4 regions of the Neobacillus sp. PVCKKU3 genome follow, and region 1 is predicted to be linked to each of the others. Evidence: predicted binding sites of a transcription regulator. Region 1 holds the regulator's gene; each other region holds the start of a gene.

Region 1 (7,959 bases):
GTAAAATTAAGTATTCAGTACCTTGGTATTTCACTTCAGTACCAGCGTATTTTGAGAAGATGATGCGGTCGCCTTCAGAAACTTCAACAGCTACGCGCTCGCCATTGTCAAGCACACGGCCAGTACCTACAGCTACAACTTTTCCTTCTTGAGGCTTTTCCTTTGCTGTATCCGGTAATACGATACCGCTTGCAGTTTTTTCTTCTGATTCAACGAGTTCGATGATAATGCGATCACCTAATGGTCTTAACATTCAAACAACCTCCTCAAATATGTGTTATTCGGTCATTTATTAGCACTCAACTATGATGAGTGCTAACACAATTATTATAATAATCAATCTAAAAATCTTTTGCAAGTCTGATGCATAAAATTTATTAAAAAAAGTTACCCTTTTTTTCCACCTTATAAAGTATGGATAAAATCCATATTTCTATTCAATTCTTTTCAAAGCAGGCATTCAAAATTGAAACTAATTTGTCATTAAAGGTAGAATGAAGAATAGTGATTGATTACATTTCGATTGGAAAAAATAGATGGAAAAGGAGTTTTGACTTGAAAAAGGAATACTGGATTGTCCTTATTGTTTATATTGCCATGCAGCTTTCCAGCTTTGCCGGGATTCCTGCATTTATGTTTGGATTTCGCCTTTTTGGATGGAGGCAGGAATTTGTGGTACCGGTTTGGCTGATCACAAGTTTCACCCTTGCCTTTCTCATCATTCTTGTTATCCTAAGAAAAGAAATGAAGCCTGGGGTCCATAGTGAAAGAAACACTTCAATCGGTCATTCGATAAAGTGGGCGATTTTAGGGGTTTTCCTTGCCCTATTTGCCCAATATACGGCCGCCATCATTGAGCGCCTTATTGGGATTGAATTGGGCTCTAAAAATACACAGGAAATCCTCACGATCATTAATGCCTTTCCTTTGGCCATTCTTGTAACGAGTATTATCGGCCCTATTTTAGAAGAAATTGTGTTTCGGAAAATTATCTTTGGGGCTTTTTATAAACGGTTTAATTTCTTCATTTCTGCCCTAATCAGCTCGGTGGTCTTTGCGCTTGTCCATATGGAGCCTGAGCATCTGCTTATTTACTCGGCGATGGGCTTTACCTTTGCTTTTCTTTATGTAAAAACCAAACGCATCCTGGTGCCGATTTTCGCCCATGTATCCATGAATACGATGGTCGTCCTTGTTCAGTCCGTCTATAAGGACGACATTGAGCGGATGATGCGTGAGGCAGAGGCAGTTCAAAACTTTATCGGAGGATTTCTATGAAACGTTCACCTTTGTTTTCCGGTTTGATTTATTTAATACTGGGTGCCCTGTTCACCTATTTTGCTATCGATGATGTCCAAAACAATGGCTGGGGCTTCTTCAGCTACCTTTTGGTCATCCTCGCCACCTTTGACCTTGGGTCAGCCATTAAGATGATTGCTATTCATTTCAAATATAAGGGGCAAATGAAAAAATAATGATGTTTTATATTTTTGATAAGGCTGGTGTGAAGGACGTATTCACTTATTAATCGGCAAAATTGTCCTTCTGTCGATTGTCAAGGACATTTCTCTTCTCGATTCACTCAAAATGTCCTTGATTTCACCTATCAAGGACATTTCCCTTCCCGATTTCACTCAAATTGTCCTTGATACCGCCTATCAAGGACATTTTCCTTCCCGATTTCACTCAAATTGTCCTTGATACCGCTTATCAAGGACATTTCCCTTCCTGATTTCACTCAAAATGTCCTTGATGCCGCCTATCAAGGACATTTCCACTACCAATTTCACTCAAATTGTCCTTGATACCGTCTATCAAGGACATTTCCCTTCCTGATTTCACTCAAATTTCCTCAATACCGTCTATAATGTTTCGCCCAGCTCCATTAATTGACCTCTGTTAGAGCTATCAGCTGGTAAGCCTTAAAGAATTCATCACAAAACGCATCCCATTCCGCAGCAGCGTCCATCGAGGCTTCGCTTACTTCACCTAAAACAGGCCGCCCCAGTAGGTCTTCAAGTTGATCAGAAAACTTTTTAATTGTCTCCCCAGCGGCTCCCTCAAGAACGCTGGCCACAAACTCAGCAGGTGAATACCAGTCAGAAACCCTGCCCAAATCGCGGTAGATTTGTGTTAAAAGCAGATTACGCGGTCCCTCCCACTGTTCGTTTACGACCACATCGCGGAAGATACGCGGCAGCGACGAAAATTCCTCCATCACTCCATGGCCGGCAAACACGGAGATAGCCTCCCGTAAAATTTCCGCTCCCTCATTCGTTGCACAGATTTTCTGCAGCAAGACAAGTTCACGCAGATTAAATAACTTTTTCCTAACATCAATTGGATGGTCCGATTTAATTCCTGGATTAAGCGGCTTATCCAGTTGCAAGAAAAGATTATAGATTTTGAATGCCCCCGCCGTCGTTCGCTCAGCGGCATGCTGGATTCGTTTCAACTTGCTTGCTGCGAGTGGATAGTCTTTTACCTTCTTTCCAAAAACACTTCGGAAATCGCTGTACAAGTTTGCCTCCCGAGAGGCCCTCAGCATAAACCCGGCACAGGCAATCCCAATTTCCAACCTCGACAAGGTCAATACAATTCCGACTGCAACTGCAATCCCTTTATCCTTTGGACCGATTGGATAGGCACGCGCCCCCTTATATTGAATCTCCCCTGTTGGCAGCTCGGCTGTTCCCAGCTTCCATTTGATCCGATTTATCTCGTACCCGTTGCGTTTCTCCTTCTCCTTATCCCCCGGAAGCCAGGAAGGTACGATAAATGTTGAAACTTTGTCAGTTCCCGATATTTTTGCCGTCACCACAGAATAATCGGCATGCGCCGCAGAACAGAAAAACTTATTCCCATACAAACGATAATACTTGCCTTCCGGAACCGCCTCCAAAACATTAGCCGGCAAATCAGAACCACCCTGGATTTCTGTCATAAATTGAGCGCCAATGGCGAATTCGCCGTTTAGCCCTTCTTTTGTATGATGTAATATAACTTGAAGTTCTGGATATTCTTCATCCGGAAATTGGTCAAGCAAAGCCACTAAACCATGTGTACATGTCAGCGGACAGGTCACTCCCGCCTCACCCAGCTGATGGATCAGCATTCTTTTCACAAAGCTTTCCCAAGGTGTCATGTTACTGGAAAAAAGACCTTCTCCGAAAATTTCATTCTCTAATTGATGAACTTCTTGAGGACGAACAATCCGGTCAATCCGATGATTAAAAGCATCAAAGTGAAGCATATAGGGGCGGACTTCCGGTCTGGCAATTCTTTCGGCTAACCGGTTCCATTTTGCAGATACTGTTGCTGAAAAGGATAATAGTTTTTCGTGGATTTGGCTGTGCTGAGAACCCGTAAATTTCTTTACCGCTTTTTGTAAAAACGGTTCATCACGGTACCAATCAAGGTTGTCACGTTTTTCGAGAAATTCATCAAAGCTGTAAGAATTTTTTCCTCTTGCTTCTGTCTCTTGGGAAACATGCTTCATAAAAACGCCACTCTCCTCATGAATAATAATTCATAATTTTCAATTTAATCTTAAATGTAAGGATATGGAAACGTCAAATATAAGTAGAAAAACAAAAAAAGAGGCTGAATAATTCAGACCTCTTCTTTATTGGTGCACCCTTCTATGACGGTATTGGTTCCACTGAAAATGAATAAAGCATCCGATGCAAAAACCTAGAATTGCCACAAAGGCAGCCACTGCGACAAGAATCGTGAACACATAGCCAACACCATTCCAACCCAGCAGGAATCCTACAAATCCAATTCCCAAACACGATACGGCAAGTTTTTGATTAAATTGCTGCTGCTCCCAATCCTCGGGGATATAAGCCTCTGGTTCCTTTCTTAAAAATAGTTTTGCTATTTGCATAATCGGATTAAATCCGAATAAAAGACCAGACATACCGGCAACAAACGGCACTAACAAAAACCATTCCTGACCGGATAACCATGTTAACACAACACTTAAAACAATCGTCCACTGGTTTGTTTTCACTAGCGGCCGTGGGATTGAACGAACTGTTTCTGTCATTTTAATTCCAACCTTTCCTATTGGATTACAATAATTACTTGTGTATTCATTTTACCCGCTTCCACTCCCTTTGTATAGTGATCTGGTTAGGAAAATGTTTCAAAACGAAAAAATGGGCCTCTCACCATTTTGGCGAGAAGCCCATTGATTATTTATTCTTCTACTTCGTCGTTTGGATAATGCTTTAAAAAGTAAACAAGTGATTGCAGCTCCACCGCCAGGTCAATATGATGCACGCGGATCGATGAAGGTACATTCAGTCTTGCTGGAGTAAAGTTTAAAACCCCTTTTACATTCGTATTCACAAGCTTGTCTGTGATTTGCTGAGCAACCGGAGCCGGCACCGTCAAAATCGCCACCGAAATATTTTCCTCGATCAAATACTGTTCTATATCGTCCATCGAATAAACGGGAACATTGCCTATCGAACCGCCAATTTTTCCGGGGTCCACATCGAAGGCGCAAGCGATTTTTGTATTATTATTTTTTAAAAAATTGTAGTGTAAAAAGGCTGTGCCGAGATTACCCACCCCGATTAACGCTACCTTTGTTAATTCATCTTGATCAAGAGTTTTCCGGAAAAACGATAACAAATAGTTTACGTTATAGCCGTACCCCTTTTTCCCAAGGGCCCCGAAATAAGAGAAATCCCTGCGAATAGTGGCCGAGTCCACCTTTACTGCTTCACTCAATTCTGCAGATGACACCCTCTGCTTGCCAGAGGAATGAAGGTTTTGTAAAAATCGATAATATAAGGGCAGCCGCTTTGCTGTTGCCTGTGGTATTTTCATCGTTTCATTGGACATATTTCTCCCACCCTTCAATTTTAATGGATATATTAGATTTCTCTTCTAAAATCACCGTTTTTGCCGCCGGTTTTTTCCACCAGAAAGGTTGGTCCAATTACCATCCCTTTATCAACTGCCTTACACATATCATAGACGGTCAGGGCACAAACAGAGGCAGCTGTTAGCGCTTCCATCTCAACCCCCGTACTGCCTTTTGTTTTCACTGATGCAGCAATATGCAGTGTATATTGTCCCTGCCCGGCCTGCTCCCATGAAAAACTAATATTGATACCTGTTAATGGAATCGGGTGGCACATTGGAATGATATCCCATGTCTTTTTCGCTGCCATCACTGCAGCAACCTGGGCAACTGCTAAGACATCGCCCTTTTTCATTTCGTGGTTTGTGATTTTTTCATAAATTTCAGTGCTTACTGTTATGCTAGACTGGGCTGTTGCTGTGCGTGCCGTTTCCGGCTTCTCGCTGACATCGACCATCTTGGCCCGGCCTTCTTCATTAAAATGAGTAAATTCAGCCATAAAAAAAATCCTCCTACAAAAAATAATACAATATTTTTTTGTCCATGTGTGTGAAACTTTGAACTAACAGTATATTTTTTTATAATTCCATTAAAAATTTCACTTCATTGCCGACATTCGGGTTATACGGTAAACTAGTCGTAAGGTAATAGAGGTGAAAAAAATGATTTTATTACAGGTTAACCAACTACAAAAATATTATGGTGCTGAACTTATTTTATCGAATATAAAACTGGAATTACAAACCCGTGACCGTGTTGCCCTTGTCGGACGCAATGGAGCGGGGAAATCAACGTTATTGAAAATCATCGCCGGCGAAATGGGCTATGACGGCGGCGAAATCATCAAACCAAAGGATGTTACCGTTGGTTATTTGGCGCAAAATACGGGTTTGGAGTCCAATTTGTCCATTTGGGAGGAAATGCTGACGGTTTTTGAGAACCTGCAGGCGATGGAAAAATCGCTCCGGAAGCTGGAGAAGCAAATGGCCGATCCTGCTGTTTTCGGGGACCCAGGAAAATACGAACGGGTATTAAAGGAATATGATGAATTGCAAATAAAGTTTAAAGAGCAAGGCGGCTATCAATATGAAGCTGATATCCGTTCTGTATTGCATGGGTTAAATTTTTCTGATACTACGTTAATGATTTCAAGTCTAAGCGGCGGACAAAAAACGCGTCTTGCGCTAGGCAAACTATTACTGACAAGACCTGATATTTTAATTTTGGACGAGCCAACCAACCATTTGGATATCGAAACCCTTTCCTGGCTGGAGCAATATCTGCAGGGCTATGATGGCGCGATTTTAATTGTTTCGCATGACCGCTATTTTTTGGATAAAGTGGTTACAGAGGTGTATGAACTATCACGCCGCCTGATTCAGCGATTCACCGGTAATTATAGCACTTATCTTGAGCAGAAAGCTGCCAATTATGAACGCGACATGAAGCTTTATGAAAAGCAGCAGGAGGAAATTGCCGCGTTAAAGGATTTCATCCAGCGCAACATCGCACGGGCCACTACTACTAAGAGAGCGCAAAGCCGGCGGAAGAAGCTTGAAAAAATGGAAATCATGGATCGCCCATCAGGGGATGAAAAATCTGCTTCCTTCTCATTTGAAATTGAGCGGCAAAGCGGCAATGATGTACTGACTGTTGATTCGCTTGCTGTCGGCTATGATGGAGAGAAGGTTTCCGAGGATATTTCCTTTCGTGTGTATAAAGGCGACAGCATTGCCCTTGTCGGCCCTAATGGAATCGGGAAGTCGACCCTTTTAAAAACAATTATTAAAAAGCTTCCCGCTTTGGCTGGAACTATTCAATACGGAACCAATTTGTCCATCGGGTATTACGATCAGGAACAAGCCAACCTAACCTCCAATAAACGGGTCTTAAACGAACTATGGGATGAATATCCACTGAAACCGGAAAAGGAAATCCGTACGGTGCTTGGGAATTTCTTATTTTCCGGTGACGATGTGCTTAAAAATGTTTTGTCATTAAGCGGCGGCGAAAAAGCCCGCCTAGCCCTTGCCAAGCTAATGCTCGAGAAAGCAAATTTATTAATATTGGACGAACCTACCAACCATTTGGATTTGGACAGCAAGGAAGTACTTGAGAATGCCCTAATTGATTATCCAGGTACTATTTTGTTTGTCTCACACGACCGTTATTTTATTAACAGAATCGCAACCAAGGTACTAGAATTAAGCCCCGAGGGCAGCACTGAATACCTCGGCGACTACGATTATTATGTGGATAAAAAGCTGGAGCAGGAGGAACTTACGGCACTTGCATTGGCTGCCTCCCAGAAGAAGGTTTCTGCTTTAGAGCCTGCTGAAAAAAACAGTTATCAACAGGATAAAGAAACGAAAAAACTGGAACGCCAGCGAAAACGCAAATTGGAAGAAATCGAGGAACGCATTTCGGAGCTTGAAGAAGAGATTCAGAATTATGAACAGCAATTATGCGAGCCAGAAGTTTTTCAGGACCATGAAAAGGTTTTAGAGATTAATTTAAAAAATGAAAAGGCTAAGGCCGAGCTTGACGAATTAATGGAAGAATGGGCCGAGCTGGCAGAATAATGTGGATAACCGGACTGTTGGAGTCCGGTTTTTTGTTGTGCTTATAATCCAAAAGGCCCAACTTTCCACAGAATTATTCACATTGTAAATGCCATTATTTCAGTTATTCAATTAACTTACCCACATTATCCACAAAAAAGTGTCAACTTATCCACATTATCAACATTACCCACTGAGTTATCCACAAGTCATTTGAATTTTCAACTTTTTCAAAAAAATCTTATCCACAAAATTGATATTTTTATATTAGCCAAAATTTAATCAAATGTTTGTTTAACTCTTAAAATGCCTATATTTTAAGCATTTGCCGTTTTCAATCAATCGTTTGATTAGTTTATTGTCAATACCAATTAAACGTTTGATTAGTTTATCAACCAAATCAATCAAACGTTTAATTAGATTTTTTAATTAAAAAGACCCTTCCTTGTTAGGAAAGGTCAGGTGTTATATGTTTCCATATCCAATCCAGGTATTGCGTTTAGTGATAAGTCTGCTCGA
Region 2 (7,959 bases), on a different contig from region 1:
ATGCTCCGCCGCTTCTTCCTTCACCAGATTGTTGGTGTGCGGGTCATTCGTGGCCGCTATGATGAGAAACGCCTCCTGGATGTCCGACTTGGCAAACAGCTTTTGCTTCCAGGCTATTTTTCCTTCGTGGGCCAAATGTTGTATAACAGGCGTACTTTCCGGGCTAATGACTGTAATGGCTGCTCCCGTTTCCAGCAAGCCTTTTACCTTCCGCTCAGCTACCTTGCCGCCGCCGGCCACGATTACCTTTTTTCCTTCAAGCTTCAGCATAATTGGGTAATAACCGTTCATTCTGACCCTCCATTATCTATTGGCAGGAGTCTTTTCCGGCCAAGGACCAGTTAAATACTCGACTAGCGCCTCTTTAGTGGCCTTTTTTGGCATGCCGCTACCCATGAGACCTAGTTTGGCCACTTCGCCCATCGTTTGTTTGCCCATTCCGACAACTTGGACATTTTTCAAAAAGGCTTCTGTTTCGATGCCGAATTTTTGCAAAGCTGTTATAAATGGCTCAACAGAGGCGCTCGAAGGGAAAACGACTGTATTTACATCCGCATCGTCCATCATTCTTTTAAAAATTGAAAAGAACTGTTCATCTATTTTTTTGTCGCTTGTTTTCCAGAAATCAGCGTTTTCATATTTTTGTACCTGAGCCCTGCCATCTCCAACTACAAGCATTTTTCCCCCATCGGACATTTCATCGATCAAGCCTGGAACGAATCCACGTTCTTTTAAGGCATTGATGGTTTTGATAGAAAAACCGAAAAGGTCTGCTGTAATTTTCCGAATATCCACCCCATGATTCTTTAACGCCGTGAAAAATTCTTCGATACTCTCAGGCGATGTGAATAGGATTTTTTGATAACTGGATATAGTACCCATAATCTCTTCGTTAACAGGTGCTGCGATTCTTTTCCACCTTGGAAACTCGATTACATCCGCACCTTGACGCATCAGTTCCTTCGCTAACTCGCTCTCGCCTTCGCTCGTGCGCGCCAGAAGAATCTGCCGGCCATGTAATGGCTTTTTCTCAAACCAGCTTATTTTTTCACGGAGAGATGCGACATATCCAACCAAAATGATCGCAGGATTGCTAAACTTCGCCTCTTCAGCCTTGGCGGCAATATCAGCCAATGTCCCCTGCAATGTCTTCTGACGGCCGAAGGTGCCCCATTGAATTAAAATTACTGGGGTTTCGGCTGGCTTCCCGTGGGCAATCAAGTTTTCACAAATGTATGGCAAGTTCCGGACTCCCATGTAAAAAGCGATTGTATCCATCCCCCGGGCAAGGCTTGCCCAGTCAAGGAGCGGCTTGCCTTCCTGTGATTTATCATGGGCCGTTACGACCGTAAATGATTCCGCATGTTCGCGATGGGTAACAGGGATTCCGGCATAAAGAGGGGCAGCCATTCCTGATGTGATACCTGGGACAATTTCAAATGGTATTTGGTGGTTCGCCAAGGCTTCCGCTTCCTCGCCAACCCGGCCGAATACACCCGGGTCGCCGCCTTTAAGTCTAACTACTGTTTTACCTTCCAATGCTTTAGCCACCAAAACGTCATTTATATTTTCTTGTCGTAAAAAATGGCGGTCTGGCAATTTCCCCCCGTAAATCAGTTCACAATTGTCCGGAGCAAACTCCAAAAGCTTCGGGTTGGCCAGCCGGTCATATAGAATAACCTCGGCCTGCTTGATGGCTTCAAGCCCTTTCACCGTAATTAGTCCAACGTCCCCCGGTCCTGCTCCTACTAAAAAAACTTTTCCAGTTCCCATCGTGCAGCATCCTTCCGTGTTTTCCTTCTATAATACGACAAATATAATATCTTTTTCTATTTCTATGTTAAATATTTTGACATAGCCGGTATCCGGAGCCTGTACAAGCCCGTCTTTTAAGGAGATTTTCCAATCATAAACAGGGCAAAAAACATAATCACCACTGACAAGCCCTTCCGAAAGGACACCGCCCTTCGGATGGGGACTGCGGTTTTCCAAGGCATAGACATTGCCATTAGATGTTTTAAAGAGGACAATTTCCTTGTCATCGATTTTAATGGAATAACCAGCTCTAGCTTTTAGGTTTGAATAGTTTGCAACAGGTATACGAGTTATTGTTTGCAGCATTTTGCTTCACTCCCCGACCTTAATGGTATGTTTGGTATAATATTTCTCTTGAATCTCTTCACTATGAATGGCTTCATCCCATGGCTCGATATATTTTTTCAAAGTTATGTCCATCCGTTCGTTTAAGGCTTTGCGTGTTTCCTCGTTTACCAAGACCCCTTGGATATGCTCCAAGCCCAGGCGCTCTAGCCATTTGGAAGTACGCTCCAGATAGTTTGCTGTCTCACGATAGTATTGCAGATAGGCTCCGGTCATTTCGATAACCTCTTCTTGGCTTTTCACTGTGCATAAGTGGTCGCCAGCGCGAAGGTCAACTCCTCCGTTTCCGCCGACATAGATTTCCCAGCCGCCATCAATGCCGACGAAACCGATATCCTTGATTCCTGCTTCAGAGCAGTTTCTAGGGCAAGCAGATACCCCCATCTTCACTTTGTGCGGCGTATCAAGACGCTCAAATTTCTTTTCAAGCTCAATGCCAAGTGCCATTGAGTCCTGTGTACCATAGCGGCAGAATTGGGCACCGACGCAGGTTTTGACGGTGCGAAGCGTTTTTCCGTAAGCATACCCTGATGGCATATTAAGCTCTTCCCAAATGCTTGGCAGGTCTTCTTTTTTGATGCCAAACAAGCCAATCCGCTGTCCGCCTGTTAGTTTTACTAATGGAACATTGTATTTCTCGGCCGCTTTGGCAATTTTTATTAAATCCTGTGGTGTTGTTACCCCGCCGTACATTCGCGGCACAACGGAATAGGTTCCGTCCTTTTGGATATTGGCGTGCATTTTTTCGTTAACAAGGCGGGAATCGCGGTCATCCTTATACTCGTCCATGTAAATCATGCCGAGGTAGTAATTAATCGCGGGACGGCATTTTGTACAGCCTTCCTCGTTGTTCCAGCCTAAAACGTTCATGACTTCTTTGACACTTGTTAAGCCCTTTACTTTGATTTCTTGAACCAATTCCTCGCGGCTTAAGGTTGTGCAACCGCAAATGCTTGTTTTTTGAGCTGCTGCTGCGTCAAATTGGTCGCCGAGAGTATGTTCTAGTATGCTTGCGACTATTGGTTTACAGCGTCCGCATGAGCGGCCGGCATTTGTGCAATGGCTGACCTGATCTAGAGTGGTCAATCCTTGTGTTTTGATCGCCTCGACAATGGCTCCTTTGGTTACCCCGTTACAGCCGCACACAAGTTCATCATTTGGCACGGAGGCAATGTCATCACTGGAGGAGCCGCTTGCACTGCATTCTGACTGAAGAATCGATACGCTGGTCATCCCGCTGATGTCTTCCTGTTTCGTCAGCATACGGAACAGTTTTGTGCTGTCTTTTGTATCACCGTAAAGGACAATCCCGACAATTTTGTTATCTCTTGTTAAAATCCGCTTATAAATACCGTCATATTCATTGTAGGCCATGATTGATTTCGTTGTGCCGTCTTCAAAAATTTCTCCCGCTGAGAAAAGGTCAACCCCTGCCACCTTAAGCTGGGTGCCTGTTACTGAACCCTTATACGGCTCCACTTCGAAGCCGCTGATGCGATTCGCCAGGATCTTCCCTTGTTCGTACAATGGGGCCACTAAACCATAAACAATTTCCCTGTGTTCGGCACATTCTCCGACTGCGTAAATGTGGGGAACGCTGGTTTCCATAAAGTCATTTACGACAATGCCTCTGTTTACATAGATGCCGCTGTTTTTGGCCACTTCTGTGTTTGATTTGATGCCTATTGCCATGACGATTAGGTCGGCTTCTACTTCTGAACCATCTTTAAAGCGTATTCCGGTTACCCGCTCATCTCCAAGGATTTCAACGGTTTCCTTTTCCATTAAAAAGTTCATACCCTGGGCTTCTAGTTCTGCCTTAAGCATAGATGCTGCAATATGGTCCAGTTGGCGTTCCATTAGCGACGGCATTAAATGAACGACATCCACTTTCATTCCCAGGTTTAGCAGGCCTCTTGCAGCTTCAAGGCCAAGCAGACCGCCGCCGATAACAGCAGCTTTTTTGTATTCCTTTGATGATTTGATCATCATTTCACAATCATGGATATCACGAAAACCGGTCACACCCTGTTTATCCGCACCTGGAATTGGCAGAATAAAAGACTTGGATCCTGTTGCGATAATTAATTCATCGTACTCCACTTCACGGCCTTGGTCACTGATGACCCGTTTGGCTTCTGCGTCAATTTTTACAATAGCTTCGCCTATATATAATTGAATATTGTTTTCTTTGTACCAATCCAACGGGTTGATAATAATTTCATCGAAACTAGTATCGCCTTGAAGAATATTTGATAGCTTAATTCTGTTATAGTTTGGATGTGGTTCTTCTCCAAAAATGGTGATTTCAAAATGTTCAGGTGCAAGTTTAAGGATTTCTTCGATTGTCCTGACTCCAGCCATTCCGTTACCGATCATTACTAATTTTTTCATGTTGGGCCGCTCCCTATATGTTTTGTTTAGTTATTTTTAATGGTTATTAAGGTTTCATTTATAGTTAAATTGTAAACTCCTGTCTTTTGAAAATTTGTGAGGTTCGTCACAATCCCTTGTTGTTTGTGAATGATTTCACATTATTGTCATAAACCAGTTATTTGGTGGATAATATTGGAATAATTAATGGTGACTGAGGTGTGAAATGGCGGAACACACGATTTATAAAAGTGTTGAAGGTAAACAAAAGATTCTTAGATTCTATAAGAATTACGTGGACTCATTTGGGATAGAAATGGAAAGAGTTTATGTGGAGACTTCTTTCGGCAGGACACATGTATTGATTACGGGACCAAAAGACGGGAAACCGTTGTTTATTTTTCAAGGGGGAAATTGCATTAACCCGATGACATTGTCATGGTTTAACCCTCTTTTTGATCACTACAGGGTTTATGCACCTGATACGATTGGTCATCCCGGATATAGTGCAGAGAATAGGATTTCGGCAAAAGATGATAGTTTTGCCCGCTGGATTTCAGAATTAATGACCTATTTCGGTGTAGAGAAAGCGGCTTTTACAGGTCCATCCTATGGTGCCGGAATCTGTTTAAGGCTCGCTGCGTATTTGCCTGAGAAGATAGCTTGTTCGGTGTTATTTTGTCCAGCAGGGATTGCACTTGGTTCAAAATTAGAGATGATTAGAAAAATCTTAGTTCCGTTGATGATTTTCAAGGGAACCAAGTCGGCAGCCCAACTGCAGAAAATAGCGGATAATATGTCTGATGGCTTTATGAAAAAAATAGATAAAGAGATTATCGGCAGCATCTTCAACTATACGAAGCTTGAACAGGATATGCCTAAGCTGACGGAAAAGAGGGAGTTGCTGCGTTACACCGCTCCTACCATGGTTATCGCCGGCAGTAAGGATGTGTTTTTTCCAGAGAAGAAAATAGGTCCGGCAGCTAAGGAAATCATCCCCAATCTAGCAAACTATGAAGTGTTTAATATGGGGCATATCCCATCAGAAGAACAGTTGGTTGTAATTAATGGGAAAATAAAAGAGTTTTTAAGATTTCATTATGGTTGGTGAAGGACACTTTCAGGTTTACCCACTCTATTTTGTCCTTCATAACCTCGATGAAGGACATTTTCAGATTTACCACATTCTATTTTGTCCTTCATAACCCCGATGAAGGACATTTTCAGATTTTCCACGCTCTATTTTGTCCTTCATAACCTCGATGAAGGACACTTTCAGGTTTACCCACTCTATTTTGTCCTTCATAACCTCGATGAAGGACATTTTCAGATTTTCCACACTCTATTTTGTCCTTCATAACCTCGATGACGGACACTTTCAGGTTTACCCACTCTATTTTGTCCTTCATAACCTCGATGAAGGACATTTTCAGATTTTCCACACTCTATTTTGTCCTTCATAACCCCGATGAAGGACATTTTCAGATTTACCACATTCTATTTTGTCCTTCATAACCTCGATGAAGGACACTTTCAGATTTACTACACTCTATTTTGTCCTTCATAACCTCGATGAAGGACACTTTCAGATTTACCACACTCTATTTTGTCCTTCATAACCCCGATGAAGGCCAATATCCAGCTCAAAACAACTAATTTTGTCCTTCATAAAACGAAAACCCCTTCCCACAAACTGTAGGAAGAGGTCTCCTATATAACTAATACAATTCCGATGTTGTTTTGCCTTGCATATGAAGAAGCAAGTAGTCAGGGCCGCCAGCTTTGGAGTCGGTTCCGGACATGTTGAAGCCGCCGAATGGCTGGTAGCCGACAATGGCGCCCGTACAGCCGCGGTTGAAGTAAAGGTTACCGACATGGAAGTCCTCACGTGCCTGCTCCATATGGGCACGGTTTTTAGTAATAACCGCCCCAGTTAAGCCATAGTCAGTATTGTTGGCAATCTCAAGCGCTTCGTTGAAATCCTTCGCTTTTGAGAAACCTACCACCGGTCCGAAAATTTCCTCTTGCATGATGCGGGACTTCGGGTCTAAATCAGCAAATATAGTTGGCTTGATAAAGTAACCTTTGGAGCTATCTCCTTCGCCGCCAGTCATCAATTTGCCTTCTGACTTACCGATTTCAACGTATTCCATGATTTTCTTGAAAGCATTATGATCAATAACAGGGCCCATGAAAGTATCTTGTTCAGATGGCTCGCCAACTTTTATTTGATTAGTCAATTCCACGACGCGATTCAATACTTGATCATATACGTCCTCAACAATAACAGCCCGAGAACATGCAGAACACTTTTGACCGGAGAATCCGAATGCTGATGCCATGATGGATTGTGCAGCCAATTCAAGATCTGCTTCACTGTCCACAACAATCGTATCCTTACCGCCCATCTCGGCAATTAATCGCTTCATCCAAAGCTGTCCTTCGCTGATTTTGGAAGAGCGGTCGAAAATGCGCAGGCCGACATCTCGGGAACCAGTGAAGCTGATGAAACGTGTATCCTTATGATCAACTAAGTAGTCGCCCACCTCGGCGCCGCTGCCTGGAACGAAGTTTAGTACACCCTTTGGCAGTCCTGCTTCTTCCATTACTTCCGCAAATTTAGCTGCAATAATTGGTGTCGTGGATGCAGGTTTCAACAGTACCGTGTTGCCAGAAACAATCGCGGCAACGGTAGTACCTGCCATGATGGCAAAGGGAAAATTCCAAGGTGAAATGATGATGCCCACACCAAGTGGAATATAATCATAACGGTTAAATTCGTTAGGACGGCTCTGTACAGGCACACCATTTTTTAAGACAAGCATTTGCCGGCCATAGAATTCTAAAAAGTCAATTCCTTCTGCCGTGTCAGCATCTGCTTCTCTCCACGGCTTACCCGCTTCTTTCGTCATCAAAGCAGAGAACTCATGCTTGCGGCGGCGGATAATCGCTGCCGCTTTAAAAAGCACATCTGCACGGACTTCCGGCTTGGTCTTTCTCCATGTTTTAAATGCCTCAACGGCCGCCTGCATCGCTTTTTCTGCAAGTTCTTTATTGGCCTTTGACACACGGCCGACTACTTCCTCTTTGTTGGCGGGATTATAGGAAACGATTTTTTCTTCGGTAGTTACCTTTTCACCGCCAATGATTAAGGGATAATCCTGTCCTAAATAGCCTTCAACTGTTTTTAAGGCTTGAAGATAGGCTTGGCGGTTTTCTTCCACAGTAAAATCTGTTAATGGCTCATGTTTATATGGTTGTACCATGCTAAAATTCCTCCTATGTAATCAATCATTTAATCCTTGAGGAAAAAATAATAGGTTGTCTAAAAATACACTGAAAACCCCCTCTTTCAGGAGGCGGCGAATTTCGCAGAGAAACAATCCTATTTTGCCTCGAAAACTAGATTGTTAACCAAAAAAAAGA
Region 3 (7,959 bases), on a different contig from region 1:
TGAAGCGCTGACAGGCCCTCAGGACTGCGTGAAGGATTTAAATGAGATGTATGAGCAAAGACGAAATTGCCTCATTGACGGCCTCTGTTCGATAGGCTGGGATGTGTCTGCTCCAAAGGGATCTTTCTTTGCCTGGCTAAAAGTGCCGAATGGTTTTTCTTCTGAGGAATTTTCCAACATTTTGTTGGAAAAGGCTCAAGTAGTAGCAGCGCCGGGAGTTGGTTTTGGTTCGTATGGTGAAGGATATGTTCGAATCGGCCTGCTGACCTCAGAAGAGCGCCTTAGAGAAGCAGTCAAACGAATCAGTGAGTTAGAGATATTTAAAAAAAGCTAAAAATATAAAGTTACAAAGCTGGCTTAGATTTTTTTAGAGCCAGCTTTTTTATATTAGATTCGGGACTTTTGTGCTAAAAAAATATTTTAAAAAAATGTACAATCCGTCCATAGTAGTGAATACGCTTTCATCTTTGGCGCAAAGCGGTTTTCTTCAATAATCCCAATCCACAACTAACGATTTGGGAATTTATGTCGAAATTTCAAGAAAACAAGCAAATAAACTGTCGAAAATAGAAAGTTTTAGAATGTTTTGTCTACTTTTGCGAATGTATTTACATTTGAAGAAATTCTTGTCATAATTCATCAAGTAGTCTAATTTTTTAGCGAATTACAGTAAGTGTGTAAGAGGTAGGAGGATAACATTGTACGAGTATAGTAATACCACTAGTCACAGTCCGAACCATAGTCAAATGATTGAAGAGATAAAAGCAAAACGAGAACTTATGATAAAAAGTGCAAATACATTGGGATTTACAAGTGAACAAACCATTAAATACAGTCAAGAACTGGACGAGTTAATCAATGAGTATCACCGAATGATGGGACAAGCCTCCAAACCACCTGAAGAAATCAAATTCGCCTTAAAGCAGATGATCATGATTTGGCCCAAAGTATTAGTCTAACTAATTAGTAATTACCTAACTGTAAAATGCCCAGAAACCTCAAAATAAAGGCCTTCCGTTACATTTAATCATTGTAGCAGAAGGCCTATTCTTTTTAGTGCCTCCTTTAAAAAAATATTTTTCAGATAGAAAAATATTTTCTACATGTATAGACAGTGCTGTGATTTTTATCATTGTCTATATCTCAATATTTCATATAGTTAAATTAGTACTATTTTCTATCTAAAATACCCACACCATGATGAACTTCACCCGTGCTTGCTGCACATGCAGCAAATTTTCTCTTAAATGAATTTTCCAACTTTTTTCATTCAATTAAAGAAATCTATTAATTTTGGGTAATATGCTTAAATTGCGATTCATATATCGTTAATAAAAGCATTTTTAATAACCAACCAGTAAGTCAAACGCTTTCATTATTTTTAGCTTATTTGGAGGAGGGAAGTCCTACATGCACATTGTCGTATGTGTCAAACAAGTACCCGATACAAAAATCATCAAAATCAATCCGAAAACAAATACACTCGACCGCAGGAGTGCCCCGGCTATTTTGAACCCATATGATGCCCATGCGGTTCAAGAAGCAGTTAAAATCAAAGAAAAAACTGGCGGGACCATCTCGGTTTTATCAATGGGACCTCCGCAGGCAACTGCTGTCATTAAGAAAAGCGTTGAAATTGGCGCAGACCAAGGGTATTTAATATCGGATCGTGCTTTTGCCGGTGCCGATACACTTGCAACCAGTTACGCCTTATCAAAGGCGTTGGAGAGAATTGCCAAGGAACTCCCGATTGACATGATTATTTGTGGAAAGCATGCCATTGATGGAGATACCGGTCAGGTTGGCCCTGGTATCGCCCGGAGATTGGATATTCCTCCTGTTACAAATGTGATTGAGGTAACAGAAGTGAATGAGCGTGAGAAGACGGTCTTAATTCAACGGAAATTAACCAACGGATACGAACTGGTCCAGTCGGAAATGCCTTGTCTATTAACAGTTGAAAAAGAAATCAATGATATCAAGTATTCACCAATGCCGAACATGATTAGTGCTGCAAGATATGAACCGATTATTTGGGCAGTGGATGATCTTGAAAATGTTGACCGCTCACAGCTTGGACTAAAAGGGTCACCTACGGTTGTCGGCAAAATGTTCACACCTCCACGGCCTGAAGGCGGGAAAAAGCTAGATGGTTCCGCCGATGAGCAGGTAAGTCAGCTAATGGATATTCTGATGGAGAAAAAAGACCTGTTTACATTACAGTCAACTAAATGATGTTAATAAATTTTAGGGTATAGAGCAGGGAGGGTCTTAAATGAATCTTGACGATTACCGTGGAGTCTGGGTATTCATTGAACAAAATGACGGCAAAATTGAAGATGTTTCACTAGAATTGCTGGGTGCCGGCAGGAAGCTGGCAGATAAGCTTGAGGTCCCATTAGGGGGATTCTTGCTGGGCAATCAAATAAGGCCATTAGCTAATCAGGTTATTTCTTATGGGGCTGACGAGGTCTACGTAATTGACCATCCAGTTTTGAAGGATTATCGTACAGAATCCTATATGAGCGGTGTTATGCTGCTAGCGCAAAAATATATGCCGGAAATTATTCTTTACGGTGCAACCCCCAACGGAAAGGACTTGGCAAGTGCTGTTGCAACTGATTTAGTTACAGGATTAACAGCAGATACGACGATGCTGGATGTGGACGTAGATAATAGATTGCTAGAAGCAAGCCGGCCGGCATTCGGCGGTAATATTATGGCAACGATCCTCTGTAAGAAGCATCGCCCGCAAATGGCAACAGTAAGACCTAAAGTAATGAAGGCACTTGAGCCGGATGCAGGAAGACAAGGAAACATCATTGAAGAGAAAATAGCTCTGCACGAAGACGAAATGCGTACAAAAGTACTACAAATTGTGAATGACGTAACAAAAAAAGCTAAATTAGCCGATGCCCATGTCATCGTATGCGGTGGCAAAGGAATGGGCGACCTGCAAAATTTCCAGCTAATCCATGAATTGGCGGAATCAATCGGCGCAAGCGTAGGCGGAACCCGCGATGTCGTTGAAGCAGGATGGCTGCCTCATGAGCAGCAGGTTGGACAGACAGGAGAAACGGTCACACCGAAAATTTATTTTGCCATTGGAGTATCCGGAGCGATTCAGCATGTGGTCGGTATGAAGAATTCCGAGTTTATAATTGCCATCAACAAAGACCCGAACGCCCCGATTTTTGACGTGGCAACGTACGGCATTGTAGGAGACGCAATGGAAATTCTCCCTAAACTAATCGAGCAATTTAAAAAGCTTAAAGCTGAAAAGGGCGGTGAACTGAGCTATGCCTGAGAAGTTTGACGTGATTGTGGTAGGGGCTGGCCCTGCAGGAACCTCTTGTGCTTACACTTGTGCTAAAAACGGTCTGAATGTACTGCTGATTGAACGCGGAGAGTACCCAGGGGCAAAAAACGTTATGGGTGGAGTATTGTACCGCCAGCAAATGGAAGAGTTGATTCCTGAATTTTGGAAAGAAGCGCCGCTTGAAAGACCAGTCATTGAACAGCGGTTCTGGATGATGGACAAAGAATCAGTTCTTTCGTTTGGATATAAAGGCCTTGAATGGGGTGTGGAGCCATATAATAACTTTACAGTTCTAAGGGCCCAGTTTGACCAATGGTTCGCAAAGAAAGCTGTGGAGGCAGGAGCGCTTCTAATTACCGAAACAGTTGTCACGGAATGTATTGTCGAAAACGGCAAGGTAGTTGGGGTCCGCACTGACCGGCCGGATGGTGAGGTTTTTGCAGATGTAGTCGTCCTTGCTGACGGAGTTAACTCGTTGTTATCCAAACAGCTTGGGTTTCATAAGGAGTTCCGCCCGGACGAAGTGGCGCTGACAGTTATGGAAGTTGTTAATCTTCCAAAAGAAAAAATAAATGACCGCTTCAATTTGGAGGACAACCAAGGCTGCACAATTGAGATCTTTGGAGATTCCACAAAAGGAAATCTGGGTACGGCTTTCCTATATACCAACAAAGAAAGTTTGAATATCGGTGTGGGGACAACACTATCGAGTATGATAAAAGCAAAAATGAAGCCCTATGAACTGCTGGATTACTTAAAGAATCATCCGATGGTCAAGCCGTTCATTGCTGGCGGCGAGTCTGCTGAATATCTTGCCCACCTCATTCCGGAAGGCGGCTACCGCTCAGTTCCTAAAGTGGCAGGCAACGGAGTTATTGTTGTTGGGGACGCTGCCCAGCTTGTTAACGCTATTCATCGTGAAGGTTCGAACATGGCGATGCATTCTGGCTTATTGGCTGCTGAGACTGTCATTGAGGCGCATCGCCACGGCAATTTCAGCGAATCAATGTTAAATAACTACCGCGAGGCCCTTTATAATAGCTTTATCATCAAAGATTTAGAGAAGTACAAAGATGCGGCCCATACGTTCGAAAAATACCCGCAATATTTTAAAGAGTATGTTCCGATGATGAATCAGGCAGCTAGCAAATTCTTTACGGTTGATGGCACGCCAAAACGTGATAAACAAAAGCAAATTATTAAGAATATGACCTCACAAAGAGGAACGCTTCGCGTATTGCAAGATCTCTATCGTGCTTGGAAGGCGGTGAAATAATGTCAACGAAGAATATTGAGGAAAAACAGTATCTTCTCAGGTTTAAGTGTGACACAAAGTCCCATCTTACCGTTCTTGATCATGACGTTTGCATGACCCAATGTCCTGATAAAATTTGTACAGTATTTTGCCCAGCCGAGGTATATAAGTGGGAAGGAACGCGGATGCAGGTAGGTTATGAAGGCTGTCACGAATGCGGAAGCTGCCGGATTGGCTGCCCTTACCAAAATATTAAATGGGAATATCCAAAAGGCGGACACGGGATTGTCTTCAGGTTAGCATAAAAAAAGGTGCTGTTTGCTATTGCAGACAGCACCTTTTTTAGGCTAATAAGAAAGTATAAATTCAATTACGCCTCATGAACCGTCCAATCGAACTCGTCAATCGGCGAGTTTCCATTTACTAATTGCAATTTACACTATATGTATATTTTTTCACATGGGATTATAAAAAGAAGGTGAAGCTAGAAGGTAAGTATTTAAAGGGTCAGCTTATTTTCTCTAAAAGGGCTGCCGAGGAAAGTTCATCTTTTTTGCAGGAGGCTGCAAGCGAGGAAGCAAGGGTTATGGCATGATCCATTTGTGCCATATTTTCTGAGCAATAATATGGCTTTTTCCAATTGAAGTCGCCGTCATTTGCGGCTGGATATATACTGACTTTCCAATGATAATAAATCCGTGGCTGAGGGAGCTGAACCCCTTCTACGGCAATTAGCCAATGTGTAGAATTGGATTCTGGAATATAGGCATCTGTATCCTTAAGCGAAACAAGATCATTTGCACCAATTGGTAAAAATGCCGTTTGATAAAAGTCATGATAATTTGGGGTTTTCAATATATTTACCTCCCTTTCATAATATCTAACTTTATTATATGAAACTATAAAGACTTTTTTGAGTGATAAATGTTATAATTTTTCAAAAAAATAAAACGTTTTCAAAAAGTTGTCAATTATATTATGAGGAAGTTGTAATTTGGGTATAGATGTGACGATTGTCACTACATAATTGTAATGGCGCTTTTATACTGAAAGCAGAAGATTGAAAGAGGTGAATGTAATGAGCAGTTGTATGAGCGGTTTCGGCGGGATGCCGAGTGCTGAGCTAAAAAGTAAGGGATTAAGGCAATTGAAAGAAGAACATCCCCCATTAAGAAGCCAAATGGAAGGATTGTACAGCCTAACCCAAAAAATTGATAAAGATATTGATATAGAAGTTAATTTCCAAGAGTTAATTACGAAGGTAAAAGAATTTCAGGCAGCGCTTGACCCGCATTCGGAAAGAGAAGAAGGTGTGCTGTTCCCAATGATGGGGACTTATATTGGGACAACTTCTGGACCAATAGCGGTAATGGAGTATGAGCATGACCAAGCAAAAGCACATATTAAATCCTTTCTTGAGCCGGCTGCCGGCAGCCTTGCTTCACATGATGAATTAAAAAAATTAGCTGGATACATCCAAAATGCTTACTTTATTTTAACGGAGCATTTTAACAAGGAAGAAAACGTCCTTTTTCCAATGGCCGAGCGAATGCTCTCTGATGAAGAAAAAGAAGAGTTATATCAAAGAATTCAAGAAATTAAGAAAAAAGGATGGGCATAGATTCCATCCTTTTTTCTTTTTCTATCATATAAACATTTAGGATAAGAAGTGTGACTTTGCCGTTAATTGACATAGGTTCGAAATTTTTTTATAATAATTTTGAAATCGAGATATTATGGGTGTTTTGCTTTTGAGGGCAATTTCCCAATAAAGATAAAGGATGGGTTGTTATGGAAAAAGATTCAACAGCCGTTTCGCTAAAGCTATTTATTGTTCTCTCTAGAGCCTATAAAGCCATTAATGAACACGTTAATAAAGTGATCCAAGCAAGCGGTCTAAACCCAACTGAGTTTGCCGTATTAGAGCTACTTTACCACAAAGGCGACCAGCCGCTGCAACAAATTGGTGCAAAAATCCTGCTTGCGAGCGGAAGTATTACGTATGTTGTCGATAAGCTAGAACAAAAGGGATTATTGAGAAGGAGTGCCTGCCCGACAGATAGACGTGTCATTTTTGCACAAATAACAGATGAGGGGAAAAAATTGATTCAGGATATTTTTCCTGAACATGCCCAACAAATTGATAAGCTTATGTCAAGTTTATCTGATTCCGAAAAGCTGGAGGCAATTGACCTGTTAAAAAAATTAGGTCTGCCTGCAGGGAAATTTTAATACGGCTTTTAGTCGTATTTTTTTTGCAAAAAGGAATATTAATCATTAGTGTCGAAATGAATATAGCCAAAAAAAATGAAAAAGGGGGTTTTTTCATGGGTTTTGAACAGTATACATACATACGACCTAACTTAGACGAGGTTCGGGCAAAATTTAATGAAGCATTGGAGCGTTTCAAAAAAGCTGACTCAGTGGAAAAGCAGAGCGGGGCTATGAATGAAATCAATCAACTGAGAAATGACTTGGGAACGATGTTCAATCTTTGTAATATTCGCCACACCATTGATACGAATGATGAATTTTATAAAAATGAGCAGGATTACATGGATGAAATCCAGCCTGAGGTGGAAGGGTTGATCACTGAATATTATCAGGCTTTGGTTGATTCCAAATTCCGCCCGCAATTGGAAAATAAATGGGGCACTCAGCTTTTCGCCCTTGCTGAAAGTCAGCTAAAGACGTTTAAACCGGAAATTGTTCCTTTGCTGCAAAGGGAAAACCGATTATCGTCAGAATACACCAAGCTTGTTGCATCGGCGAAAATCGAATTTGAAGGGGAAGAGCGTACACTTGCGCAAATCGACCCGTTTATTGAATCGACAGACCGGGAGATGCGCAAACGCGCCAGCACGGCGAAATTTGGCTTCTTTGCAGAGCATGAAGCGGAGTTTGACCGGATTTATGATGAATTGGTAAAGGTGCGGACCGAGATTGCTCACGCCTTGGGTTATAAAAACTTTGTTGAGCTTGGTTATAACCGCATGATGAGAACCGATTACAACGCCGAGATGGTGGCTAATTTCCGTCAGCAGGTAAAGGACTTTATTGTTCCAATTGCCTCTAAGCTAAAAGAGCGGCAGCGGGAACGGCTTGGCCTCGATAAATTAAAATTCTATGATGAAGGCTTTGTGTTCGAGACCGGAAACGCTGTACCGAAGGGTAGTCCTGAATGGATCATTGAGAACGGACAAAGAATGTATCAGGATCTTTCAAAGGAAACCGGAGAATTTTTTACCTTTATGATGGAAAATAATCTGATGGACCTTGTTGCCAAGAAGGGGAAGGCAAGCGGGGGCTACTGTACATACATTGAAAATCATAAAGCGCCATTCATTTTCTCAAATTTCAATGGTACCTCTGGTGATATTGATGT
Region 4 (7,959 bases), on a different contig from region 1:
AGGAAATCATTTTCCCTTACTTCTAAAACCTTATTCATAAGAGAAAAATCTATCGTAATTCCGTGTTCATATGGAATGACGTGACCTTCTAAGCTGGTACCTCTTCCAAATGGCACGACCGGTACTTTGTATTGACTAGCCAGTTTCATTATCTTGCTTACTTCTTCTGTCGAAGCAGGAAAAACAACTACATCCGGCATACTTGGGGTATGATACGATTCATCCTTGCCATGCTGCTCTCTAATCGTTTCATTGATGGATACTTGTTCAGCTGGTAACACACTTTTCAGCGAAGCTACCAATTCTTCGGTTGTTAACATTACTTTCACCTGATTCCTCTAAATTTCTAAACAATAGGTCATACCAATTATTAATCACTTGAAATTGGTCCAACCTTTAATTTATTATAGTGAATAGTCTGAAAAAATCAACCATTTTGAATTATAAAATTGTAACTGTTGAAAAAATTTTTGTATGATAATATTATGATTGTTGGTGTAATTGAGAGGAATGAAAAAGACATGCAGCAGCCAAGGAAAAAAGCATATGAAGTGGTCATTGATCAAATAAAAGAATCTTTTTTAAATGGAAAACTTCCTCCCGGAGAAAAGCTGCCAACGGAGAGAGAACTCTCAAGTCTTTTTAATATCAGCCGGACATCGGTAAGAGAGGCATTGCGGAAGCTGGAGATTGAGGGCTTTATTGAAATTAGACAAGGCAGCGGGACCTTCTTAAAAGCAGTCCCTATACCAGATTTAAAGTGTGATTTTTCCTTCTCAATAGTAAATAATAAAAAAAAATTAATATTTGAAATGCTTGAGCTTCGCCGCGTTTTGGAGGTAGAATGTGCCTTCTTGGCATCACAAAGAGCCACAACCGATGACCTGGAGCAAATCCTTGATTCACTGGAATTAATGAGAAATTCCAATGATGATGTGGAACTTGGGCTTCAAGCAGATGTCAATTTCCATAAGAATATTGTCCGCGCTTCCCATAATTCTATTTTTTTACAGTTGATTCAGTCCCTTAGCGAACGTATGGAAGATACCATTCGGGCTACACGAAAACTGCGTTTGACTGATTCCGAAAGTGTAGAAGATACGTTTGATGAACATAAACAAATTTATATAGCCATCGCCACAGGAGATTCCCTTCTAGCCAAACAGCTGATGGAAAAACATATCTCTCAGATACGAAAAGAGATGACTGAATTTTTCTTGGAGCAGAACCTTAAATAAACCTTCCAATCCACATGATTGGAAGGTTTATTTATGACTCATTATTTTACAATAAAACCATTCGAATCCGATTTCCAGACGGGTCACAGGTCTCTACAAACCCAACTTTTTCTCTTACCGATGCGCCCAATTCACGAGCCCGCTTTACAACCTCTTCCCTCGCTGTTTCATCCGGAAAAACAAGAGTATACCAATTAAGTCCCACACTATTACGTGGTGGTGTCGGCGCCCCTTCCCCCTGCCAAGTATTGATTGCAATATGGTGATGATACCCTCCAGTTGACAGGAATACTGCTTGCGGATAATAACTTACAATTTCAAAACCTAAACCTTTTGTATAAAATTCCTCCGCTTTTTTCAAATCCCCAACATGAAGATGAATATGACCCATGATTGTTCCCGCAGGCAGACCAGTCCATTCCGCATTACTCTCAGCAAGAATACCATTACCATCCAGTTGTTCTGTGGCCATGGAAACTAGTCCGTTTTTCCACCTCCATTCACTCGAAGGACGGTCCCGATAAACTTCTATCCCATTTCCGTCAGGATCGTTTAAATACAATGCCTCACTTACATAATGATCAGCAGCGCCTAACGGGTAACCGGTCTCAAGCAAATGGCGTAAAAACACTGATAAATCTGAACGCGTTGGCAAAAGAATTGCAAAATGATAAAGACCGGAAGTACGTTCCACCTTCGGGATAACATCTTCAGGTTGCTCCAGCATTAATAACGGTGTTTTTCCATCTGTTGTTAAAACCGCACTACGTTCCGATCTTTCCAATATCTGCAAACCAATAATATTCTGATAAAAAGTAAGCGAGTAATCCAGATTTTTTACGTTTATGCTAACTTCTCCGACATAAACATTAGGTTTCTGATGGAATTTTTCCATTTGCCTCAATCCTTTTTTATTTATTTTAAGTTTTATTTTCAAAAATTATTATCTTGATTTGAAGATATTCTAATTCAAAGTACAAAATGTGTAAAGGAATATTCATTAAAAAAACAGGCGATATACCTATCCCCCATTATTGTTTCCATACAATCATTAAAATTTTATTTATAACCACAACAATCCCTAGTAACCAAGCAATCTCATTTTTTCCAAGCAGAGCAAGCAATAAGACTGGCAGGCCAAACACAATGATTTCCAAGATGAAATGAAGGGGTTCAACTAATTTTATCGGTGCTTTTGGGGATCCCATCAATCCCCATAATACAGCCAAAACGAAAGGGCCACCAACCGCGAGAATCCATTGAACAACAAGCCTGTCTCCAGTTTTATACCCCCAATAACCCACTGCGAAAAGAGAACAAAGTTCTAATAAAAATCGCAATACAACATTAAATGACTGCAGACCGGCAAGCAAGCTCATTTACAAAATCCCCCGTTCATTTGGATTATTCACTTACACAAATTTCTGAAACTAAACTATTTGTATTAATATTTTAACTAATTATATTAGTTTTATCAAGAGATTTTAATCTTACCTCGCTATAAATTTTGTTTTCAGTTAATTAAAAAGATTTAGTGGTGGAAGAACTTAAGCAAGAGTTTTCATTTTAAAGGGGGAACGAAGATGAACTGGAAATCCCCCTTGGTTTTATATCGATAATAATATTATGTAAACTGTAGGTAAGAACAAGACTTGATGATTCCATGATGGGCCAAATGCTCATCCAAATTCCATTGCTGTTTTTATTTTTTAGTAATGCGGTTTATAAAATAAGACCCTAGAAGATGAGGGGATATAACTTGGATTATTTTCTGGATTGTTTCCTTAGGTCAATTTAAAGAGAGCCCCACCATATTTGGGTGGAGCTCTCCTATTCCCAATTATCCTTCATCAATAAGAAGAAATACATCTTCCCCTTCAATAATTGTTTGATAGCTTTTCACACATCCAATATCGGGCTTTTGTACTTTTCCATCATGCAAACAAATTTTCCAATCATGCATCGGACAAAAGACAAACTCACCGCTTACGATTCCTTGACTTAATACTCCGCCGCGGTGTGGGCAGCGATTTTCAACTGCCCGAAAAATCCCGTTTGATAATTTGAAAACCGCCACTTCTATATCCCCTATCCGCACCGTTTTACCTAGACGCTCTGGGAACTCATGAACATCGCCAAGTGGAAATTTTGATATGCTTTTATTCACAGTAATTATCCCCCTCCACCTGTTATCGTCCTTACGACATGACCATGCCTTCAAACAGCTCTTTTTGCAGCTTTTCATCCTCGGTAATTACCTTCCAAGGGTCCCTAATAACTGATAGAGCTTCTTCCATTCTAGCGTTTAATTCTGCTCGTTTTTCCTGGTCATCTAACACAGTTCGGACATGCTCCAAACCAACACGCTCAATCCAGGCCGATGTTCGCTCTAAATAGTTCGCTGTTTCCCGATAATATTGCAGGTAGGCACCCGTTATCCTCATCGCTTCCTCTTCCGTTTTAACTTTGTACAATAAGTCTCCGCCGCGTACGTGGGTTCCCCCATTTCCACCAACATAAATTTCCCAACCGCCATCGATCCCGATAAAACCAATATCTTTAAACCCGGACTCGGCGCAGCTTCTAGGACAGGCAGAAACGGCCATTTTCACTTTATGTGGAGTTTGCAGCCCTTCAAATTTCTTTTCCAGCCTAATTCCCAGACTGATTGAATCCTGTGTGCCAAAACGGCAAAACTGTTCTCCGACACAAGTTTTTACCGTTCGAAGTGATTTTCCGTAGGCAAATCCGGATGGCATGTCCAAATCCTTCCATACTTTCGGCAGATCTTCTTTTTTTACCCCAAGCAAGTCAATTCTCTGCCCTCCTGTTACTTTAACTAAAGGAATATCATATTTATCCACCACGTCTGCAATCCGACGCAAATCTTGTGATTTTGTAACTCCTCCATACATCCGCGGAACAACTGAATACCTTCCGTCTTTTTGAATATTGGCATGCATACGTTCATTTACAAAGCGAGATTCTCTTTCATCTTCATAACCGGTTGGATTGACCATTCCTAAATAGTAATTCAGAGCGGGGCGGCATTTTGAGCAGCCTTCGTCCGTTTTCCACCTCAGGACAAACATGACTTCTTTTATGTGGGTCAACCCTTTTATTTTTATTTCTTCAATCACTTCATCTCTAGATAATGCTGTACAGCTGCAGATCGGTTCTTTTTGTATGGTGGAGTCGGCCTCAACTCCTAAGGTGATCTGTAAAATCTCTGCTACAAGCGGTTTACAGCCACCACAGGAACGGGATGCACTCGTACATTCCTTAATAGCATTGACACTTGTACATCCCTTTTCCTGAATTGCCTCGATGATTGTACCCTTTGATACTCCATTACAGCCGCAAATAATTTCTTCATTGCTCATGGCTGCAGTCAAGCTGTCTCCGGAATCCTCACCAGTTTGGTTTAAAATGGACACTTTTGTTAAATCGGAAATGTTCGTTTCCTTTTGAATCATGGAAACTAAGCGGTTTCCTTCGCTGCTATTACCAAATAGGACAGCACCGACAATTTGATCTCCTCGTAAGACAATTTTCTTATAAATGTTATCTTGTTCATCAAAGACTTTGATGGCTTTTTTGTCTTCCCCCTCATAAAAGTCTCCGGCTGAAAAAACTTCAACACCCGAAACCTTCAATTGTGTAAATAAAATAGAGCCTTTATACGGTTCCTTTCTAACCCCGGAGATTTGTTTGGCTAAAATTCTTCCTTGTTCATACAAAGGTGCCACTAAACCATACGCAATTCCGTTGTGCTCTGCACACTCGCCAACCGCATAAATATGAGGGATATTCGTTTCCATATAGTCATTGACAACAATGCCGCGATTGACAAGCAGTCCGCTTTCTTTTGCCAGCTCAACATTCGGTTTTATCCCAACTGCCATCACCACTAAGTCCGCTTCAAGTTCCGTCCCATCACTGAATTTCAATCCTTTTACACGTTCTTCTCCTAAGATTTCCTGTGTTTGTTTTTCTAATAAAAAGTTCACGCCTTGTTTTTCTAATTCGGTTTGCAGCAGTTTCCCGGCTGTTGTGTCTAATTGGCGTTCCATCAAATAGGGGGCAAGATGGATAACCGTAACATCCATTCCTAAGTTTAATAGTCCCCTTGCCGCTTCAAGCCCAAGCAGGCCGCCACCAATCACTGCTGCCTTTTTAAATTGTTTAGATGTTTCCAACATGACTTCAGTGTCTTTGATATCACGAAAGGCTGTTACCCCTTCTATATCTTTTCCCGGTATGGGAAGGATGAAAGGCAGCGAACCCGTCGCCAAAATTAATTCATCATAAGGTTCTATCCTGCCTTTATCTGTAATGACTGTTTTCCTGCTAGAATCAATTTTAATAACTGTTTCTCCCGTATATAACTGAATGTTGTTAGTACGATACCATGCCAAGTCATTTAAGGTGATATCTTGAACACTTGTATCACCCTGTAGAACCTTCGAGAGCAAAATTCTATTATAATTCGGATGCGGCTCACTACCGAAAATAGTAATCTCAAACAATTCTTTAGAAATACGCAGGATTTCTTCGATGGTTCTAACACCAGCCATCCCATTCCCTACTAAAACTAGCTTTTTCTTCTCCACCTGGCATTCCCTCCTTGTTAAGTTTTTTAAAATATATCACACCCTTTCTAACTTGTTACCATTCATGTAAGGTTTCCTAACGCAGTTTTTTAAAATGGAAGCTTTCATTTAAAAAAGCGGGCTTACTCGAACAGCACTCACTTTATAACCAGGCATTTTGCAAATCGGATCTAGTTCCTTTGCTACGAGCATGTTAACATTTTGTGAATCCGCCCAATGAAAGGGAACAAACACCGTATCCGGACGTATTGCTTCCGACCATTTGCTTCTTACGACGATACTCCCCCTTCTAGATTCGATTTTCACCAACTTTTCATCGCCAATTCCGTAGGCCATTGCCGTTGAAGGATGGATTTCCAGAAAGGATTCAATGTTTCTGGCGGCTAATGCCGGGCTTTTTCTTGTTTGCACACCTGTTAGATATTGTGAAAGGACTCTGCCTGTTGTTAGATATAGCGGATACTCTTCGTTTGCCTTTTCTTTGGAAGCGGCCAATTCATTCGGCACTACCGCCATAACCGCTTTACCATCCGGATGGGCAAAAGAGGTTTCGAACAATCTATTTGTCCCATTGCTGGATTCATCCGGACACGGCCATAACAAACCGCATTCCTTTTTTAAACGATCATATGTTATGCCGAAATAATCAGCGATTCCTCCACGGCTCGCCATTCGTAACTCATTAAAAATTTCTTCCGGTGATGCATAGGAGAAATATTTCCCTTTGCCTAGAGCTCTAGCGATGTCACAAATTATCTCCCAATCATGTTTCACCTCTCCAGGACATGGAAAGCTCGCTTCCCTTAACAATACCCGTCCCTCTACATTCGTCATTGTCCCTGTATCTTCAAGATAAGAAGAACTTGGTAAAATTAAATCTGCTAATCTAGCAGTCTCGGACACAAATAAATCTACGGCAACAAAGAATTTTAATTTTTTTAGAGCTTCTTGTACGAAAAAAGCATTCGGATTGGAAACAATCGGGTTGGAACACATGAGCAGCATTCCCGTTATTTCACCTTCATGAATTTTTTCCATCATTTCATAGGCTGAAACGCCCTTTTCGGGCAATTCCTCCACAGGGATTCCCCAGACACGGGCCATAAATTCGCGATGTTCCTCATTTTCAATTGAGCGGTAACCTGGAAGCTGGTCTGCTTTTTGACCGTGTTCTCTTGCTCCTTGGCCATTTCCCTGACCGGTAATCGCTCCATAACCACAATTTGATTTCCCGATTTTACCTGTAACAAGCAGAATATTCAGGAAATTACGGACAGCAAAAGAGCCATCTGTTTGCTGCTCCACCCCTCTGGCGGTAAAAATCATTCCTGATTCTTCTTTTCCAAACTTTCTCGCCGCTTTTCGAATTTTCTCGACTGATACTCCTGTCTGTTCTGCAATTTGGTCCAACTCCAAGTTGAGTACGTAGTCTTTAACAGCTTCAAAACCATTTACCCGCTTTTTTAAAAACTCATGATCCAAATAGCCTTCGTTGATGATGACCTTTAATAACCCATTGACCAGCAAGGCATCTGTTCCCGGTTTTAGTTGCAAATGCAGATCAGCCATTTTCGTTGTTGCCGTTTCCCGTGGGTCAATAGCTATGATAAAAGCACCGTTTTCCTTTGCCTTCTCAAAATATGGCATGATAGTAGGCTGGCATTCGGCAATGTTTGTTCCAGCTAAAATAATGCACCGTGTAAACGGAACTTCAGATAAGCTGTTAGTGAAGCCCCTATCCATTCCAAACGTTTGGCTTGCGGCGGAAGCTGCGGCAGACATACAGAAACGGCCGTTGTAATCAATATATTTAGTTTTTAATGCTACCCGTGCAAATTTCCCTAACAAGTAAGCTTCCTCATTTGTGATAGATGCACTCCCGTACACGGCCAAGGCATTCTGACCATCCTCCGCCTGAATTCGGGTAAACTTTTCTTTGATGTGGTTTAATGCCTCCTCCCAGGAAATGCGAACAAATTCTCCATTTACTTTTAATAACGGGTATTTCAAACGATCACGATGGAAGGCATGTTGATGGGCATTTGCACCCTTCATGCATAAGCGACCCTCGGAAGTTGGGTTATCCTTGCCCACTGTCATATATCTTT

The links. The regulator Rex, encoded in region 1, represses fermentation and respiration genes when NADH is low (regulators of the CRP and FNR family bind a similar motif). The targets are predictions, from matches to a motif close to TTGTGAAATATTTCACAA.
Region 2: nirB (nitrite reductase large subunit NirB) is a predicted target of Rex. The motif match lies at 4,678-4,695, and genes of this name have one in related genera.
Region 3: ACNQGS_RS15970 (hemerythrin domain-containing protein) is a predicted target of Rex. The motif match lies at 5,579-5,596, and genes of this name have one in related genera.
Region 4: nirB (nitrite reductase large subunit NirB) is a predicted target of Rex. The motif match lies at 5,876-5,893, and genes of this name have one in related genera.

Annotation. Positions count from the first base shown of each region.
Region 1 covers NZ_JBLVQN010000067.1:2,747-10,705, reverse strand. Annotated here, with positions in the region: gene groES (co-chaperone GroES) at 1-253, opposite strand, end outside; gene ACNQGS_RS27915 (CPBP family intramembrane glutamic endopeptidase) at 556-1,278, shown strand; gene ACNQGS_RS27910 (YdiK family protein) at 1,275-1,475, shown strand; gene ACNQGS_RS27905 (acyl-CoA dehydrogenase family protein) at 1,886-3,499, opposite strand; gene ACNQGS_RS27900 (DUF4395 domain-containing protein) at 3,626-4,051, opposite strand; gene ACNQGS_RS27895 (redox-sensing transcriptional repressor Rex) at 4,204-4,857, opposite strand; gene moaC (cyclic pyranopterin monophosphate synthase MoaC) at 4,890-5,378, opposite strand; gene ACNQGS_RS27885 (ABC-F family ATP-binding cassette domain-containing protein) at 5,542-7,461, shown strand; gene tsaD (tRNA (adenosine(37)-N6)-threonylcarbamoyltransferase complex transferase subunit TsaD) at 7,899-7,959, opposite strand, start outside.
Region 2 covers NZ_JBLVQN010000016.1:26,886-34,844, reverse strand. Annotated here, with positions in the region: gene ACNQGS_RS12565 (NAD(P)-binding protein) at 1-291, opposite strand, end outside; gene cobA (uroporphyrinogen-III C-methyltransferase) at 304-1,773, opposite strand; gene nirD (nitrite reductase small subunit NirD) at 1,801-2,121, opposite strand; gene nirB (nitrite reductase large subunit NirB) at 2,128-4,554, opposite strand; gene ACNQGS_RS12545 (alpha/beta fold hydrolase) at 4,760-5,644, shown strand; gene ACNQGS_RS12540 (hypothetical protein) at 5,757-5,942, opposite strand; gene pruA (L-glutamate gamma-semialdehyde dehydrogenase) at 6,252-7,799, opposite strand.
Region 3 covers NZ_JBLVQN010000022.1:50,202-58,160, forward strand. Annotated here, with positions in the region: gene ACNQGS_RS15935 (pyridoxal phosphate-dependent aminotransferase) at 1-334, shown strand, start outside; gene ACNQGS_RS15940 (Spo0E family sporulation regulatory protein-aspartic acid phosphatase) at 699-959, shown strand; gene ACNQGS_RS15945 (electron transfer flavoprotein subunit beta/FixA family protein) at 1,411-2,235, shown strand; gene ACNQGS_RS15950 (electron transfer flavoprotein subunit alpha/FixB family protein) at 2,276-3,307, shown strand; gene ACNQGS_RS15955 (FAD-dependent oxidoreductase) at 3,300-4,595, shown strand; gene ACNQGS_RS15960 (ferredoxin family protein) at 4,595-4,879, shown strand; gene ACNQGS_RS15965 (hypothetical protein) at 5,082-5,429, opposite strand; gene ACNQGS_RS15970 (hemerythrin domain-containing protein) at 5,653-6,195, shown strand; gene ACNQGS_RS15975 (MarR family winged helix-turn-helix transcriptional regulator) at 6,366-6,806, shown strand; gene ACNQGS_RS15980 (M3 family oligoendopeptidase) at 6,902-7,959, shown strand, end outside.
Region 4 covers NZ_JBLVQN010000004.1:127,460-135,418, forward strand. Annotated here, with positions in the region: gene ACNQGS_RS04415 (FAD-binding oxidoreductase) at 1-320, opposite strand, end outside; gene ACNQGS_RS04420 (FadR/GntR family transcriptional regulator) at 486-1,238, shown strand; gene ACNQGS_RS04425 (VOC family protein) at 1,285-2,133, opposite strand; gene ACNQGS_RS04430 (YrdB family protein) at 2,270-2,617, opposite strand; gene nirD (nitrite reductase small subunit NirD) at 3,079-3,405, opposite strand; gene nirB (nitrite reductase large subunit NirB) at 3,437-5,851, opposite strand; gene nasC (assimilatory nitrate reductase catalytic subunit NasC) at 5,960-7,959, opposite strand, start outside.